DNA from 3 places in the Microbulbifer sp. 2205BS26-8 genome. Region 2 is predicted to be linked to each of the others. Evidence: predicted binding sites of a transcription regulator. Region 2 holds the regulator's gene; each other region holds the start of a gene.
What was found. The regulator PhoB, encoded in region 2, activates phosphate uptake and scavenging genes when phosphate is short. The targets are predictions, from matches to a motif close to TGTCATAAANNTGTAACA.
Positions count from the first base shown of each region.

Region 1: the regulator PhoB is predicted to act here: its motif matches at 1,535-1,552, upstream of Q5Y71_RS15295 (alkaline phosphatase PhoX).
Region 3: the regulator PhoB is predicted to act here: its motif matches at 3,603-3,620, upstream of Q5Y71_RS07610 (PstS family phosphate ABC transporter substrate-binding protein).

Region 1 covers NZ_JAVAMR010000064.1:5,775-11,754, forward strand. Annotated here, with positions in the region: gene Q5Y71_RS15290 (universal stress protein) at 547-987, shown strand; gene Q5Y71_RS15295 (alkaline phosphatase PhoX) at 1,655-2,884, shown strand; gene Q5Y71_RS15300 (hypothetical protein) at 3,927-4,073, opposite strand; gene Q5Y71_RS15305 (DUF6632 domain-containing protein) at 4,208-4,606, shown strand; gene Q5Y71_RS15310 (DUF6632 domain-containing protein) at 4,701-5,111, shown strand; gene Q5Y71_RS15315 (transposase) at 5,217-5,600, opposite strand; partial or broken gene Q5Y71_RS15320 (transposase) at 5,657-5,980, shown strand, end outside.
Region 2 covers NZ_JAVAMR010000053.1:2,824-8,803, forward strand. Annotated here, with positions in the region: gene yaaA (peroxide stress protein YaaA) at 1-343, shown strand, start outside; gene Q5Y71_RS14265 (DUF938 domain-containing protein) at 340-939, shown strand; gene Q5Y71_RS14270 (hypothetical protein) at 955-1,314, shown strand; gene phoR (phosphate regulon sensor histidine kinase PhoR) at 1,343-2,677, opposite strand; gene phoB (phosphate regulon transcriptional regulator PhoB) at 2,815-3,519, opposite strand; gene ubiA (4-hydroxybenzoate octaprenyltransferase) at 3,628-4,470, opposite strand; gene Q5Y71_RS14290 (chorismate lyase) at 4,506-5,108, opposite strand; gene Q5Y71_RS14295 (dicarboxylate/amino acid:cation symporter) at 5,255-5,980, shown strand, end outside.
Region 3 covers NZ_JAVAMR010000016.1:3,652-9,631, reverse strand. Annotated here, with positions in the region: gene Q5Y71_RS07630 (TRAP transporter substrate-binding protein) at 1-786, shown strand, start outside; gene Q5Y71_RS07625 (acyl-CoA thioesterase) at 1,068-1,457, opposite strand; gene Q5Y71_RS07620 (TRAP transporter large permease subunit) at 1,590-2,954, opposite strand; gene Q5Y71_RS07615 (TRAP transporter small permease subunit) at 2,951-3,523, opposite strand; gene Q5Y71_RS07610 (PstS family phosphate ABC transporter substrate-binding protein) at 3,706-4,758, shown strand; gene pstC (phosphate ABC transporter permease subunit PstC) at 4,900-5,980, shown strand, end outside.

The DNA of each region.
Region 1 (5,980 bases), on a different contig from region 2:
GACTGATCAGAGGCCACACAGGCATGCCAAGCCGGGCATGGTATTGATTACAACGAAATCCGTATTTACCCAGATAAGCAGGGCATAGGCAGGGCGTGTTGAATATCCGCGATGCGTCATTTTTGATGCTGCCATCAATGGCTGTCGAAAAGACGCCGCAGACAATCCAATATAGACTGCGCTATTTGCGACCAAATCCACTTTGATGGCTATGTTTGACGTAGTCCCCCTTTGCGAAAACGCCTAGTAAGACTACAAAGCCCCAGTCCACGACTATGACTCCAGCCAGGCCAGAATCTATGGGCCCAGTAGCTTTTATTGGCCTGATAAAAAGCCCTCCTGTTCAGTTGGCTCTAGCATCTAACGGGCTGCGATGTTCAGCAAAGCTCGGAAGTGTGAAATTTTGTCCCAGGGGGCTATTACATAATATTATTATGCGTTAAGGTGAGTAAGGTTCTTTTGAGCTGAATACTCTGTCATAACTTTTACAAACTGCGGAATGATTATTTCCACAGCTATTACGAACATACATCAAGGAGAAGCACAATGCCCACCCAAAAAATCTATTTAGTGGCTGTAGATGGTAGCGAATGGGGAAACCGCGCTGCTGATTATGCCATTAGCATGGCAAAACAGACTGGGGCAAGAATACGCATGATCACTGTTATACCATGGTCAAGCAATGATTCTACCGATGAAGTGGTTTATCGTACTGATAATAGTGGAAAATATGAAGAAAAAGAATACGCCAACAACAACATACTAGCGCCCATCATTGAGAAACACAAAGACAGTGGTGTGGCGATTGAGAGTGAATATCTCTGGGGTAAACCAGTTGAGGTTATTCACAAAAGGGCAAAAGAAACCAAAGCAAACCAGATATTTGTTGGACGCCGCGGTCGGTCCCGCTTCGCGAATCTGGTGTTGGGAAGCGTAGCTAACTCTCTTGCCCATACAGTGGGTAAGCCTATTACACTGGTACCCTAATCTCTGGAGAATGGGCTGTATTTATTTTGGGGGAGCTCAATATCCCCCTGGAAGAATTACCTTCCATTTCCCAGAGATCTAAAAGCTCTCCGGCCTGGAGGTTTGGGCAGCATATAACAATTCAGGCATACCCGGCTGTGATACGATGAAATCCGTATCCATCGGGATAGGCAGTCTAAAGACAAGGGGGTTTGAAAAGGGAACATTCAGAAAAAAGGCCGCAGAGGTCCTGTTCCGATTCTGCGAGTTTTTCTGCGCCTCCTGAAAGTCAATTTCTCATCTCCCGCAACCCGTTGAAATACCTGCGAAAGCTGGTAGCGCTAAGCAGGATCTAAGCGCTGACTTCAACACTGCCAGTTTTCTGTACACAGAAACGTAACCTTTGTGACAGATGAATAAATGGCCTTTTTGTGCACAGCTCCAGAACTTGACACCGGACAATGGTGACGCAAGTAGGTTTTAGCGACACTCTCCAGGGTCAGTTTCTGCTTTTATGTCTCTACCATGGGGTTCAAAAATACTTCGTGCAATAGCAATTTCCTACTCATGTCATATAAACGTCTCGAAACTAACATCCCCACCCCACGATCCTGTCATACCTTTGACTCAATATGGAAGTTGGCCCACGAAAAGCCCACCATTCCAATCAACGATGGAGATTTAGCGCATGAGCGATCCACACACGCTTACTCGCCGTAAACTCATCCGCACCGGCAGCGCCGGACTGGCCGCTCTGGCCCTGGGGCCGAGTCTTCTGGCTATGACCCGGCCCCTGCAAGCCTATGGCCTGGACCAGGTGGGCGATTTGGAGGCACCTAACGATCTCGGTCTACGCCTACCCTTAGGCTTCCGCAGCCGCATTGTTGCCGCCGCCGGCCAGCGCCTGATCAAAGACCGCTGGTGGAGACGCACCAGCTACCGCTGGCATATCTACCCTGACGGTGGCGCCACTTTCCCCACCCAGGACGGCGGCTGGATCTATGTCTCCAACAGTGAAACCATTGCCCCGCTGGGCGGCGGTGTTTCCGCCGTGTGCTTTCGTCCCGATGGTGTGGTTGACGATGCTTACCGCATCCTCGGCAGCACCAACATTAACTGCGCTGGCGGCCCTACACCCTGGAACAGCTGGCTGAGCTGTGAAGAAGTCGACTTTGGACGTGTCTTCGAGTGTGATCCCTACGGCCAGAAAGCTGCCGAAGAACGCCCGGCCCTGGGTTACTTCAAGCACGAGGCCGTGGCCGTTGATACCTTACTGGGTCAGCTCTTTCTGACCGAGGATGAACACGATGGCCGCTTTTACCGCTTCTTACCCGACGGCCTGGACAGCCAGAACCGGCTGAACCTCCACGCCGGCGTGTTGCAGGCCGCCTCAGTGGACAGCCAGGGCTATATAACCTGGCTCGACGTACCCAATCCTACCCCTAACTTATTCCAAACACCCACGCGCCAGCAACTGCCGGAAAGCACCGCTTTTAATGGCGGCGAAGGTATCTGGTACGCCGATGGCTTCGTCTATTTCACGACCAAAGGCGATAACCGGGTATGGAAGCTGGATACCAACCTCAACCAGCTGAGTATTCTGTACGATGCCGCCACCGCACCGGAACCGATTCTCACCGGCGTGGATAACATTACCGTATCCTCTGGCGGCGACCTGCTGGTAGCGGAAGATGGTGGCGACATGCAGATCGTGGTGATTGATCAGGAGGGTAACCTGGCCCCTCTGCTGCAGATCGTTGGCCAGGACAATTCTGAGATCACTGGTCCTGCTTTCAGCCCGGATCACAGCCGGCTGTATTTTAGCTCCCAGCGAGGCAGTGAAGTGTTTGGCGGTGGCTCCGGTCTGGGCATTACCTATGAGGTAACCGGTCCGTTTTCTGAGATTCTGGCGCTTTAGGCTGGAGTCTGCGTTCCGCTGATGCGGGCGTGGACATTTTCCTGGCGTCTTTACCTGAGCATCGTGCGTACCACAATAGTTGCAACGGATGCGGTATGATCGACTCAATACGCCACACGGCTTTGTTCAGTGTACCGCTCTCGGGGCCCTCGACCACAGCACTGGCCTGCAGGGCTTCAACTTTGCGAAATAGTACCCAGCGATAAGCACCAAAGGGGAAGTATGATAGTGCACCGCTCTAATGAATGTGACACTTCCGGCCTCCAGTCCATTTGTGGCGTCACTTTCTCCAAGTATAAAAAACCGGCGCAGTGTCCGGATTTAGTTCGTGGGTGTCTGGTAGAGATATCAGGGGCACAGTAGTGGATTTACACCGCTAAAACAAAAAGCTCCAAATTGATATCGCCCAAAGATTACTGATGGGTGGATCTACAATGCAGCGGGACAGGGGCGAGCCCAAGATTACTGGGGTAAGATGTCTCTGCCCAGTAATACGGCACCTAATTATATGCAACTTGTGTGACTTTTTCGGACACATCCCAAAGTCTATCTGCGACTGATTCGTCCAGAGCTTTCCTATCGAGTTTTAATAGCTTCGGACTACTTATCAAGCCAAATTTTGGCCCGTAAAAATCTCCGGCTTTCACCATGCCAGCCCGATTTTTGCACGGCCAGCTTATATAGTGTGCTATGAAAACTCCTGCAGATGAATTATGTATCAATTTTACAAACCAAAACCCTCGGATATCTTTACGATTTATATACTTCTCGCGTCTTGGCTTTTCTCTCTTTAGTGGCGTTTCTTACGCCATTCTCATAATGATTTCCTTCTAAACAGGTATCATTGAAATGGTGAAAATCCAAGGCCCAATACAAGTGGTAAAGCCCATGCAAAGCAATAGGTTAGAGTCGTTTGACCGGCTTTTCTACCCTCCAATGCAGTGCTCAGCAACTCATAGGCGTATACCAGGGCCACAGAGATATCCACAGCCTGCCCGGTAGTGTGTGTCATGGTGGAACCGATACTGGCACAGTGGGTCGCCTAGCGGTAACCGGAGTTGATCACTACCAACATGTTAAACTGCTCCCTGACTGTGATCGAACGGCGCAACGTGTCGTTCTGAAAATGGCTCTTCCCGTAACAGCGGCAGGACAATTCCTCTACCGCGATGTATTCCTTATCGAACACTGGGTTACCAGAAACGAAAAGCCTGCATTGGACGGAGCTCAGGAATGAATTAGGCGATAAGTCTATATATATATGACAGAATACAGTTTTTTCTACTGACAACGCCTATAGCGGTCCGTATCTCGGAGACAAATATGGATGACATTACTCGCGCCAAGTATCTTCCTATTGCCTTGATTGCTATAGGCATGATATTTATCTTTGCCATGTACCCGATGATGGCATGGATATGGCCTGCGGGGTGGGGTTTGACACCGCCGCAGCCTGAACACGAAAAGGTTATTGCGGTGTTCTTTGCGGTTTTGGGCGTATTCCTTATTCTTGCCGCAAGAAATCCCACTGCTAACATTGATCTGATCTGGCTTACCATTTGGTTGAATCTCGTAAATGCGACCATTGTGTTGTTGACCGTGTTAGCTGATTGGGCCGAACTAGCCAATTTGATCGGTAATATTCCAGTTCAGTATTTCATTGCATGGGTTCTCTGGTATCTGCTCCCCAGAAACAAAAAGCACTCCTTCTTGGCTTACTAATGTTCTTGCTCTCGGTAGGGGTTGGCACTCGGTTGCCTTTATTTTTTGACCGTGGCCAAAACAACTTAAAACGACTTCCACTCTGGAGAAAAAAATGGACGACATCAGCCGTGTCAAAAACCTCATTATTGCTATGAGAGTTATAGGGATATTTTTCATCTTTGCTATTTACCCGCTTATGGCATGGATATGGCCCTCGGGCTGGGGATGGACACCGAGACAGCCTGAGTATGAGCGGATCATTGCTGGTGCATTCGCAACTCTGGGTGTATTCCTAGTTATCGGCTCTAAATACCCTCTTAAATATATCAATCTAATCTGGTTCACAATTTGGTTGAACTTGGTATATGCAACCATCATGCTTTTGATGGTCGCAGTTGATCGAAGCGGGGAAAAAAACCTGTTCGGAAATATTCCCGTGCAGTATTTAATTGCCGGGATTCTCTGGTATTTATTACCCAAGAACGCTCGGAAATTAAAAAAAATAATCTACGGTGTTAGATGAATCGATATGTGACGACTGGCTACTGCAAAACATCTGAGTGTTGATTTGCACTTAAAACTGACCCACTACCCCCCCCGGATTTGCATCGAATTTTCTAATTACCATCTAAGCTAAGCCAAGTTTCAGCAGTTTTTTCGGCAGCGGTGGTGTCCGAAAAGAGGCGTAGGCGAGCCGTGGAATGAGCGCACAAAGGTCGAATCTGCGATTGAAGCAATATTGGAACTCCGCCAGATAACGCTGCGCATATTTTGACCATATCGCGTGGTAGGTACTACGCAATGCGTTCTTTAAATTGCCGAACACCGTGTTCACCCAGTAGAACTTGGGCTCCTCAACGGAGGCGCGGCCACCATCGCAGACGATTTTGTCTTGGTCGCAACCGGCTTCAGTGACGGCATTGAAGCACGCGAGACCATCCCAGATAACGGTGCTGCCTCCACTCAGGGAGTTATAAACGAATCTGGTGTTTAAGTGTTTGAAAGAAAGCAGCGTATCTGGTTGATTTGTTGTCGCCAAACAATGAAACCAATCAGGAATACGCCGTTATGGATAAGAATACCGTTGTTGAGTTTACAGGTCGACAGGAAACCGCAGACCCGCTGACTGAATTGCTGCGCCGGGGCGCACGGGAGCTTCTACAACAGGCGATAGAGGCCGAGCTGTCCACTTTCATGGAGGGGTTTAAGAACCGCCGCCTGGACGATGACCGTGCTGCCGTCGTTCGCAATGGCCACTTGCCTGAGCGCGACATACAGACCGGGATTGGCCCCGTAAAGGTGAAGGTACCGAAGATCCGCAGCAAGGATGGAGAGCCGGTAACCTTCCGCTCAGCCCTGGTACCGCCGTATGTGCGCAAGGCCCGCTCGCTG
Region 2 (5,980 bases):
GTTCTGGGGAGACAGGATAACCCTGGCCCTTAACGAGCAGCTGCACCGCCTGAAGAGCCGCGAGTTGGTCAATCTGGCTTCCAATGAGTATTTCAAATCAGTTCACCCCGACGCACTCGATGCAGAGGTGATTACACCGCACTTCAAGGACTTGAAAAACGACCAGTACAAGATGATCAGCTTCTTTGCCAAGAAAGCGCGTGGCATGATGAGTCGCTGGGCCATCGATCAGCGGGTAAAAAAAGCAGCTGCGCTTAAGGAATTTGCTGTGGCTGGGTATTGCTATAGCCCGGAGATGTCCACCCAACGCGACTGGATATTTATCCGGGACCAGGCGCAATGAGGGATTTATCGCTCCCGGATGCCCCTTCCTGTGCGCGCAATCGGGATCCAATTTTGCAGCACCTGCGCCGCCTGTTGACTGATCGTCAGCGGGTGCTGGAAGTGGGAAGTGGCACCGGCCAGCACGCAGTGTACTTTGCTCCACATCTGCCACACCTGGTGTGGCAGACTTCCGAGCGGGAGGAAATGTTGCCCGGGGTCCGCGCCTGGCTCGCCAGTGCCCCTGCCGACAATCTGTGTGACCCCCTGGCCCTGGATGTCGATACGCCCTGGCCTGCGCTGAGTGTCGATACGGTTTTTACCGCCAATACCCTACATATTATGCCTGGAGAGTCTGTGGAGCACTTTTTTCAACGGTTGCCGTCGGTGTTGCAGCCCGGCGGACTTTTGATTGTCTACGGCCCCTTGAAAATTGCCGGGGCGTTTATCGGACCCAGTAATGCCGATTTTGATCTCTGGTTAAAAGCGCGCAATCCCCTAAGTGGTATTCGCGCCCTCGAGTGGCTGGATCAACTGGCTGCAGATGCGGGCTTCAAGCGCGAAGAGTTAAACTATCTGCCGGCCAACAACCAACTGGTGGTCTGGTGCAGAGAATGATAACAAGGAGTCACTATGCCTGCATGGTTTGAAATATCGGTCATTGTCGTCTGTGCTATTGGCGCTGTGTTCTTTTTTGCCAAATACCGCGAGACCGCCGCCACCCTGCACGAGAGTGAACGCATAAAAACACATCTGTCCAACGACCTGAATCGCTACCGGGACGTGCCCCGCCTGCGTGCCCTGCGCGATGCAGTGCTGGGCAGTAAACCACTACCCACCGATGATGACGGCAATGAGCACTTGTTGCTGCGCGACGCAGACCTGCAACTCCATCACCTGGTTCTACGCAGGGAGGCTACTCCGGTTGACGATGACGACAACATCACCTACACGAAAAATGGTGAGCAGGTGAAGCTGGAAGAGTTGAAGTAATTGCTCTCTGTGGCTAGGGAAAGCCGCGCTAGGTGTTGGCCATCTCTTCGCTGGCTTCCGGTGTGTGGACGGGTTTTGCGGTCAACTTGTGCTCGGGAAAGTGCAACGTGAAGGTACTGCCCTGAGCGGGGGTGCTCTCTATGCTCATCTCGCCACAGTGGCGCAGCAGTACATGCTTAACGATCGCCAATCCCAGCCCGGTCCCACCACTGCCCCGCGAACGACCGGGGTCGACCCGGTAAAAGCGTTCTGTCAGCCGGGGAATATGTACCGGATCTATGCCAATGCCCTGGTCCTGTACGCTGAAATGACCACCACGACGGTCCTGCCACCAACGCAGCTGAATTGTCCCCCCCGCCGGGCTGTACTTCACGGCGTTGAGCACCAAGTTGGCGAAGGCGCTGTGCAGCTCGCCGGCGTTGCCACGGATGCGGCTGTCGGCTTCGCACTGTACCAAGACCTTGTGGCGACTGCCGGTAAAACTGCGCGCCTCCCGCGCAACCCGCCCTATCAGTTCGCGTACATCCACCGGCACATCACCAATCTTGCACTCAGAGGTCTCCAGGCGCGCCAACAGCAGCAGATCGTTGACGAGTGCCGCCATGCGCGCGGCCTGCTCCTCCATTTGCGCCAATGGTCGCTGCCAGGCTGGCGGTGCCACATCACTGCCCTGCAGGGTTTCCAGGTAGCCGGTGATCACAGTCAGGGGCGTGCGCAGTTCATGGGAAACATTGGCGACGAAATCGCGGCGCATTTGTTCCAAATTGCGAAGGCGGGTGATATCACGAACAATGACCAGTGCTTCATTCTGGCCGTAGCGGGTGACTTCCAGCTGAAGTAGAAGGGCCTCATTGCCGGGGGCTGGCAGGGTGAGGGGCTCCCGCACTTCCCCGGCGTCGCTGTGCATGTAACTGACAAAGCCGGGGTCACGCACAAAGTTGACCAGCGACTGTCCGGTATCACTGGCCTGCAGGCCGAGGAGTTCACCGGCGGCGGGGTTCCACCAAGCCAGATTATCGCCGTTCTCCAACGCCACTATGCCCTCGCGCAGGGCATTGGTGCTGTCCTGTACCCGGCGCAACATGGCGTGCAATTTCTGTCTTTCACGGCGGTGGCGGCGCTGTATACGGTAGAAATCGTCGTAGATCTCCCCCCAGATGCCAAAGGTGGAGGGCGGCGGGCCGCGCCGGCCACCGGCCAGCCAGCGATTGAAGCGATGCTGCTGCCACAACAGCGATACCAGATAGACAGCCAGGCCCGCGATCAGGGCAATCGACCAGTTGCCCCAGATGAAACTGAGGATGATGCAGCCCAGGGCAATAAGGACAAAACGCGAAAACTCGCCAATACTGCGATCAAACATAGCCAAGTCGTGTTACCAAACGGACAACAGGGGGGATCGTTTCCTCCCCAACTGAATCACCTCTGGGAATCCGCCCGCTGAGCAATGGGCGTATCGGTGGGGATTCCGCGGGCACCAGTGTCTGCCCTGTGAAATTGTCACACTTTTTCAACAGTTTGCACAGAAAATCGATAGCCGGTGCCCCGCACCGTCTGGATATAGCGGTCGTGGCGGTCCAGTGCTAGGGCCTTGCGCAAGCGGCGGATATGTACGTCCACGGTGCGCTCCTCCACATAGACATTACCACCCCAGACATGGTCGAGCAGCTGGGTGCGGGTATAGGCGCGCTCCTGGTGGGAGAGGAAGAAAGTAAGGAGGCGGAATTCGGTGGGGCCCATATCGACCGGTTGGCCCTTGATGGTGACCCTGTGACTGAGAGGGTCCAGTACCAGATGCCCGGCGCTGAGGGGGTCCTCGGGAGTGGCCGGGCCAGCGCGGCGCAACACCGCTTTCAGTCTGGCCACCAGTTCGCGGGGGGAGAAGGGCTTGGTAATATAGTCGTCCGCGCCGGTCTCTAGCCCTTTGATTTTATTATCTTCCTCGCCTTTCGCGGTGAGCATGATAATGGGCACGGCAGTGGTCAGTTCGTCGCGCTTGAGACGCCGGGCCAGTTCCACCCCGGACACATCCGGCAGCATCCAGTCCAGCAGAATCAAGTCCGGCTTTTCGTCGATAACCAGAGCGTGGGCCTCGCGCGCATTCTCCGCCTCCAGACAACGGTAATCCGCCATTTCCAGTGCCACCCGCAGCATATCGCGCACCGCGGCCTCATCATCGACAATCAGGATCGTTTTACTATGCATTTGTCTGCTATTTCCGCTCTGTTGTCAGGATTTCCCATCACCGCCGGGGATTAAACGGGAATAGTATGACAAATATATGACGATCTCCCCCAGGCTCCCAATGCTGGGCTAATTCAGCAGGTATTGCATTGATATACCCATGAAAATAGCCAAACCCACCCAGTTATTGTTGAGAAAAGCCTGAAAACAGGCAACCCGCTCCCGCTTGCGAATCAGCCACTGCTGGTAGGTGAAGAGTATCGCCACAGCGACCAAACCCAAATAATAGACGGTGCCCAATCCAAAGCGCTGACCGAGGAACAAAAGAGCGATCAATACCAATAGCTGCAGGGTTGCAGTCAAAGCCCTATCCATGTCGCCAAACAGGATCGCCGTGGATTTCACCCCGATTTTCAGATCGTCGTCGCGGTCCACCATCGCGTAGAAGGTGTCGTAGCACAGGGTCCACAACAGGTTTGCTGTGTACAACAGCCATGCCTGGGGGGGGATTTCGCCGCTGACCGCGGCAAACGCCATGGGGATACCCATACTGAAAGCGGCCCCCAGGACTACCTGCGGCAGATGGGTGTGACGCTTGGCAAAGGGGTAGCAAAAAGCGAGCCCCAGGGCCGGCAGCGACAGGGTTATCGTGAGTGTGTTGGTAGTCAGCACCAACGCGAAAGCCACAGCGCTGAGTCCGGCGAATAGCCCCAGAGCCGCACGGGGGGAGACACTGCCGGTGGCGAGCGGACGCCCAGCTGTGCGTTTCACATGGCGATCAATTTCACGATCGGCGAAGTCGTTGACCGCACAGCCAGCTGCGCGCATCAGGATCACCCCGAGCGTAAACACGGCTGACAGGTGCAATCCAGGCCAACCGCCGGCGGCCAGCCACAGCGCGGACCAGGTGGGCCACAGCAGTAGCAGTATGCCAATGGGCTTGTGCATACGTGCCAGCTGCCAGTAGGGCATCACAGCGGGCCAGCGCCGTGCAAGATATTCGCTGATCAAGGCGGATTCTCTCTGTCGTTGGATGCGGTGGCCCTGCTGGGCGGCCCGTCGGGCCGGAAGCTCGAGAGAAAAGTCTCGGCTACCAGCAGTGGCTTGTCCCGCAGCCAGAATGTGGAGCGGCGCCCCCAGGCATTGTCACTCTCCCTATCGAGTGCTGCCAGTTGCAGGCAGGGGTTGCGTGTCAGGTGGTTGAACTCCATATTGCCACGGCGAATGCCGGGCTCGCTGAACAGCAATTCCCCCAGCGGCCGACTGTCCAGACTGCGCAGGTTGCGGGATTTGCCCTGCAGACTGCGCAAAGGCAGGATGCTGCGTGCAAAGACCCAGGGATGGCCGAGACCGTACAACAGCACTTCGCGCACTAGCGCTCGGCTGTGTGTACGCAAATTGAGTGCGCGGCACTCCTCCGCACGGGGCAGTTGCCAGCACTGGCTCAATACCTGCACGCGAAAATCCCCCCGGCTCAGTCGTTTGAGTGCGGCAGTGAGCGAACCGGGGTATTCCAGCCAGGGCAACAGCACCTGTGGGGGCTGAGGGTGGGCCGGCTCAAGCAACTGCCCATGCCAATCGCCAGTGGGTACAAACGGGGATTGGTACAACGATCACTCCGCAATCTGGAAAAAGCAGCATTGTACCTCGCCCGTTAACGGCTGGCCCCCTCCCGTTGCAGTTTTGCTCCCCGTGGTATCAATAGATATAGTGGGCAAAGCATTGAAAACAACGAATACACAGAGAGAAGCTTGCTATGGGGCTTACTACCAGAATTGTGATAGGCATGGTTACGGGTATTGCCCTCGGCCTGTTATTTAATACGCTCAGTATGAGCGGGTTCCCGGGGGCCGGGGTCAACGAGGCGATTAATGTCTACCTCACCGAAGGCTTGTTCGATATCGTCGGCCAGATTTTTATCGCCTCATTGAAACTCATGGTGGTACCGCTGGTGTTGGTTTCCCTGATCAGCGGTGCCTGCGCCCTATCGGAAGGCAGCCGCATTGGGCCACTGGCGGGTAAAACAATTCTGCTCTACATGATCACCACGGCAATAGCCATTACCCTGGCTTTATGCCTGGCTTTGGTATTTCAGCCCGGTGTCGGTGTGAACGAGGCAGCGGCACAGGCAACTGCCGTCTTCCAGCCAAAACAGCCTCCGCCACTCTCCGAGGTGCTGGTGAATATTTTCCCCACCAATCCGGTGGCAGCCATGGCCGAGGGCAATATGCTGCAGATCATTGTGTTTGCTCTGCTGATGGGTTATGCCATCTCCCGCTGTGGTGAACCGGGGCAGCGCATTGCCGCTTTCTTTAATGACCTCAACAGTGTTGTCCTGCGCATGGTCGGGGTGTTGATGGTATTCGCTCCCTACGGGGTCTTTGCCCTGTTGGCGAAGACCTTTGCAGATCTGGGGCTGGCAGGTTTGGTGCAGCTTGGGAAGTACTTCCTGGTTGTGCTGGGGGCCCTGCTGTTACACGCT
Region 3 (5,980 bases), on a different contig from region 2:
CCGGCGGCTCAATTTTTCACCGCTGTACCCTTCGGCCTGAATGCCCAGGAAATGAATGGCTGGCTGCATCACGGCGGTGGCCTGGAACTCTGGGAAGCACTCTACGAACCGTTTAACCTGATTCCTTTGGCCGGGGGCTCCACGGGTGTGCAAATGGCCGGCTGGTTTAACAAGCCCATCAATTCCGTTGAGGATTTACAGGGTCTGAAGATGCGTATTCCCGGTATTGGCGGTGAGGTGCTCAACCGGGCGGGTGGAACTGCAGTCACCATCCCTGGCGGCGAACTGTATACCGCATTGCAGACCGGGGTAATTGATGCCACCGAATGGGTCGGCCCCTACAACGATCTGGCCTTCGGTTTTCACCGGGTGGCCGAGTACTACTATTATCCGGGCTGGCATGAACCCGGTTCGATGATGGAGTTTATTGTCAACAAGAAGGCCTTTGAGCAACTGCCAGAAGACCTGCAGGAAATTGTGCGTGTCGCGGCCCGCGCTGCCAACCAGGATATGCTGGATGAGTACACCGCACGCAATAATCGTGCCCTGAAGGAGCTGGTGGAAGAACACGGCGTAAAGGTCAGGCGTCTGCCGGATGATGTATTGTCCCACCTGAAGGCAATCAATGCAGAAATCCTGCGGGAGTCCGCAGCGCAGGATCCAGAATTTGACCGTGTTTACCAGGCATTTAAGGCATTCGAGCAGGATGTAAAGGCGTATCACCAAATCAGTGAAGAAGCTTATTATAAGACACGAAAGATAGACGGTAACAATGGCAGCGAGTAGACAGGAGGGCATGCTCACAAAATAACCAAAAATGTAATATTGTTTTATTTATCAAGTTGCCAGTGAAAATAGTTGGATAATGGTGCGAGGCAATCTTTTGCAGGACAATGATGATGGTTGTGAGGGACCTGCGTGGAAATATCAAAGTTATCAGAGGGAATTTGCTTTGATAAATGAGTATTTTAACTAAAGTCGATCTAAGTATTGAAAAATACCAAGCAAGCTATCGGGGGCTCGCTTGGTAGTGATATCTGGTTTTTGCAGTCGAGTAACACACTACGCTATGGCAGCGGCCTGGTGCGCCCGCTATCATCGATCGCCACAAATACAAATTCACCTTCGGTGACCTTTACCTGCTCCCCGGAATCGACCCGCGTCAACCACACCTCGACCATGGTCCGGATGGAGGAGCGCCCCACCTCTAGGGCTTCAGCGTAGCAACTGACCGTGGAGCCAACCGGAACCGGGCGCAAAAACACCATACTGCCAACCGCTACTGTGGTGACCCTGCCGCGGGCGATACTCTGTGCCAGGATGGCACCGGCCAGGTCCATCTGAGACATCAGCCAGCCGGCGAAGACATCCCCCTGGGGATTGGTGTCGCGGGGCATGGCCAGGGTTTGCAGGGCGAGTGTGCCTGTGGGTTGCGGGTTTTCATCTAGTGCTGACATCGACTGCTCATAAATCATTAGCGTTATTCGGGGCGACTGCCGGGGAGGTGGCGTATTCTAGCACAAATTGACCAGTAAATAATCAGGGCTGCTTGTGAAAACTCAAGAATCGGGCGCTTCTCGGCAGTCTCCTCAGCGGGCGACCATGGCTGGCAGCCAAGTTGCCAGTGAAGGCCACAGAGCCAGCACACAAAGTATCAGCAGCTGAATGGCAATAAACGGGATAACCCCGCGGTAGATGGCCGAGGTGGCTACAGAACTCGGTGCCACCCCGCGCAGATAAAAAAGTGCAAAACCAAATGGCGGGGTCAGGAAGGAAGTTTGCAGGTTGATGGCAATCATAATCCCCAGCCACACGGGATCGATGCCCATTGCCAGCAACACAGGTCCAACGATGGGCACCACCACGAAAGTGATTTCGAAAAAGTCTAGGATAAAGCCGAGCAGGAAGATCATCACCATCACCAGAAGGGTTGCGCCCATAACGCCCCCGGGCAGGCTGTGGAAAATCCCTGTGACCAGCTCCTCGCCGCCGTAACCGCGGAAGACCAGGGAGAACAGAGAGGCGCCGATCAGTATGGCGAAAACCATAGCGGTCACTTGCAGGGTACTGCGCCCAACCGCGCCCGCTCTTGTCCGGTCCAGGGCACCACGGCTGTATGCCAGCAGACCAGCCCCCAGGGCACCGATGCCAGCGGCTTCGGTGGGCGTGGCGGCGCCGGTCATTATCGAGCCCAGCACCACCAGCATCAGGGTGATGGGGGGCAACAGGCTGTGCAGCAATGGCCAGGGCTCGAGTGCTTTGCGTTCCCCCGGTGGCGCTGCGGCCGGCTCGCGGCGCGAAATCATTAAAAGATAAGTGATATAGGCCGCTACCAGCAACAGGCCGGGAATAATGGCACCGATAAACAGGTCTCCGACACTGATCGGCTTAGGATTGAAAATGCCGGCAGACAGCTGTGCCTGCTGGTAGGCATTGGAAAGGGTATCGCCCAACAGTACCAGTGCAATCGATGGTGGAATGATCTGCCCCAGAGTACCTGTGGCACAGATGGTGCCGGTGGCGAGGTTGGGCGCATAGCCCTGCTTTAACATGGTGGGCAAGGACATCAGACCCATAGTGACCACAGTTGCACCAACAATACCGGTGCTAGCGGCGAGGAGTGTCCCCACCACTACGACAGAAATGGCCATGCCCGCGCGTGCGCCCATAAAGACCCTGGTCAGGTTGACCAGCAGATCCTCGGCGATCTTGGCCCGCTGCAGTATGACACCCATGAGAACAAAAAGCGGCACCGCTACCAGGGTGCCGTTTTGCATAATGCCGTAGAGGCGATCGGGAAAGGCCCGCAGCAGTTCTGTATCGAAGACACCACAGACTATACCGAGCCCTGCGGCGATAAGGGCAGTGCCACCGAGGGTAAAGGCTACCGGGTATCCGAACATCAGCAGGGCGCAGATAGCGGCAAACATCAGCAGGGGGACCAGTTCGATCATACTTCGGTCTCCTCGGGCTGTTTGGATAATGCCGGCGATGTTGCAGCAGCAGCTGCCACTGGGGGCGGTTCCATCAACTGTATCAGGGCGCGGATAAACTGGGCTGCACCGGCCAGGGTAAGCGTGATTGCGGCCAGTGGAATCAGACTCTTGAGTAGAAAGACCCCAGGCAAGCCGCCGGCGTTGGCACTGTCTTCGAATACCCACCAGCTGTTGAGGACAAACTGCCAGCTGCTGACCAGGAGGAAACCGCACAGGGGCAACAGGAAGACGAGATAGCCAATAGCATTAACCCAGGCTCTGCTCCGCGGGCGCATCTGACGGTAAAAGACGTCCACACGCACATGGGCATCGGTTTGCAGGGCATAGGCCAGTCCGAGCATAAAAACAGCGCCGTGCAGATAGACAACAGATTCCTGCAGGGCGACAGAGCCGCTGTCAAAGAAGCGGCGCAGCACTACGATACCGCTTTGCAGCAATGCCATGGCCAGGGTAAACCAGGCGAGAAGGTGACCGGTGCGTCTGGAAAGAGCTTCCAGCACGCGCGCGCCTCGCAGCAGAAATGGCATAGGGGATTCTCTCTGGCATCTTATTGTTATCTCGATGCCGTGAAGGTTACCGTTTTGCCCCTTCCGGCACCAGCAGGCCTCTCTTTAAGTTGTAACCTTTTTGTCATCTTTTATTCATAGAATCGTCACCTATTGTTCCTAGCATCGCCGCGCGAAATAAAAAACACTCACTGGAGTTTTACATGAACAAGCAAATTCTGGCCACTTCCCTGGCGGCGCTAACCCTCGCCACCGCCCAGGTGGCTATGGCGGCTCGCGACTATATCAGTATTGTCGGTTCCTCTACCGTTTACCCCTTTACCACGACGGTGGCGGAGCGATTCAGTCGCGCTACCCAGTTCAAGACCCCGGTTGTCGAATCTACAGGCACCGGCGGCGGTATGAAACTGTTCTGCCAGGGGGTTGGCGAGAACACTGCGGATATCACCGGCGCTTCCCGTCGCATCAAGCAGTCCGAGCTGGAGATGTGTAACAACAATGACGTCGATGTCGTAGAGGTGCAGATCGGCTACGACGGCATTGTGCTTGCCAATGCAAAAAAAGTGGCCCCGTTTGTGTTGTCCCGCAGGGACATCTTCCTGGCCCTGGCCAAGAAAGTGCCCAACCCGGATGGTTCAAAAACCCTGGTAACCAACCCCTATAAGACCTGGAAAGACGTCAACCCAGCCCTGCCCAACCTCCGCATCGAAGTATTGGGCCCGCCCCCCACTTCCGGCACCCGTGACGCCTTTGCCGAATTGGCCCTGGAGGGTGGCTGTAAAACCTTTGGCTGGATCAAGGCCATGAAGAAAACCGACAAGCGTGCATACAAGGTGATCTGTCACAATGTGCGCGAGGACGGCGCTTACGTGGAAGCCGGTGAAAACGACAACCTGATCGTGAATAAGCTGGTCGCCAACCCCAATGCTCTGGGCATTTTTGGTTTCAGCTTCCTCGACCAGAATGCCGATAAGGTGCAGGGGTCCCTGATCGAAGGTCAGGCTCCGACATTCGACTCCATTGCCGACCAGCGCTATCCGGTATCGCGCCCACTGTTTATCTATGTCAAAAAGGCCCATGCCGATGTGGTGCCGGGCATCAGACAGTTCCTGGCGGAATTCACTAGTGCGCGCGCCTGGGGGGAAGAGGGCTACCTGGCGGACAAGGGCATGATCCCGCTGCCCGATGAAAAGCGCCAACAGGTTGCTACCAACGTGCGCAAGCTGAATGCATTGGGTAATCTTGCTGCAAAATAATTGTGGTCTGAAGATGTATGATCAAAGGGACTTGGCGGCCAAGCTCGTGAGAGTTTGGCCATTCCTTCTGTACAGTCAGATGAAAACCTGGGGGAAAGTCGCGATAATGCTCTCAGCAACCCCTTCCAGCACGGTAAAGTAATGCAAACTCCCACACTGCTCGCCCTCCTGCTGTTGTTGATACTGGTGGTCTACGGTACTGGCTTCAGCCGGGCACTGGGTGCCGCGCGCAGTCTCGGTGGTGTGCGCAACCTGGCTTCTCTGCCCAGTTACTACGGCCTGTTTGCAGCACTCTGGTGCGGCCTGCCAGCCCTGCTGCTGCTGGGTGCCTGGATCGCCTTCGACGATGCGATCATTCGCACGATGGTGTTGGGCAGCCTTCCCGACAAACCCGAGACCCCCTCCGGGCAAAATCTACTCTACGCCCAAATCCAGAATCTCTCCGCCGGCCATTTGATTGGGGAAAAAACGCCCCAGTTGCAATCGGCAGCAGATTATCTCAATCGCCTGCGCCGCAATTCCAGCAACTTGCAGGCCTTTTTAAGTTTGACACTGGCGGTGGGGCTGGCCGCTTTTGCCCTGCTGCGCTTCTCACCAAAACTGTGCGCGCGGGAGAAAGTGGAAAAGGTACTGCGTGCGATTCTGATCGCTTGCGCCTGCGCAGCCATTTTTACCACGGTGGGCATTTTGCTCTCTGTATTGTTTGAATCCCTGCGCTTTTTCCAGTCTGTACCGGTGAGTGAGTTTCTCTTTGGTCTGCACTGGAGCCCGCAGATGGCACTGCGTGCCGACCAGGTGGGCTCCAGCGGCGCTTTCGGCGCTGTGCCCCTGTTTACCGGAACCTTGATGGTGTCGGCCATCGCCATGTTTGTGGCGGTGCCTGTGGGTCTGATGGCGGCTATTTATCTGGCCGAATATGCCAGTCGACGCGTGCGCGCGGTGGCCAAGCCCACCCTCGAAATTCTCGCCGGTGTACCTACAGTGGTATACGGCTTCTTTGCGGCCCTCACCGTAGCACCCTTTATTCGCGACCTGGCCACCTCGATAGGATTGCAAGCATCCAGTGAAAGCGCGCTGGCCGCCGGGCTAGTGATGGGGATTATGATTATCCCGTTTGTCTCCTCCCTCTCCGACGATGTGATCAATGCGGTGCCACAATCCCTGCGCGACGGGGCCCTGGGACTGGGCTCCACCCGCTCCGAAACCGTGCGCAAGGTAGTGA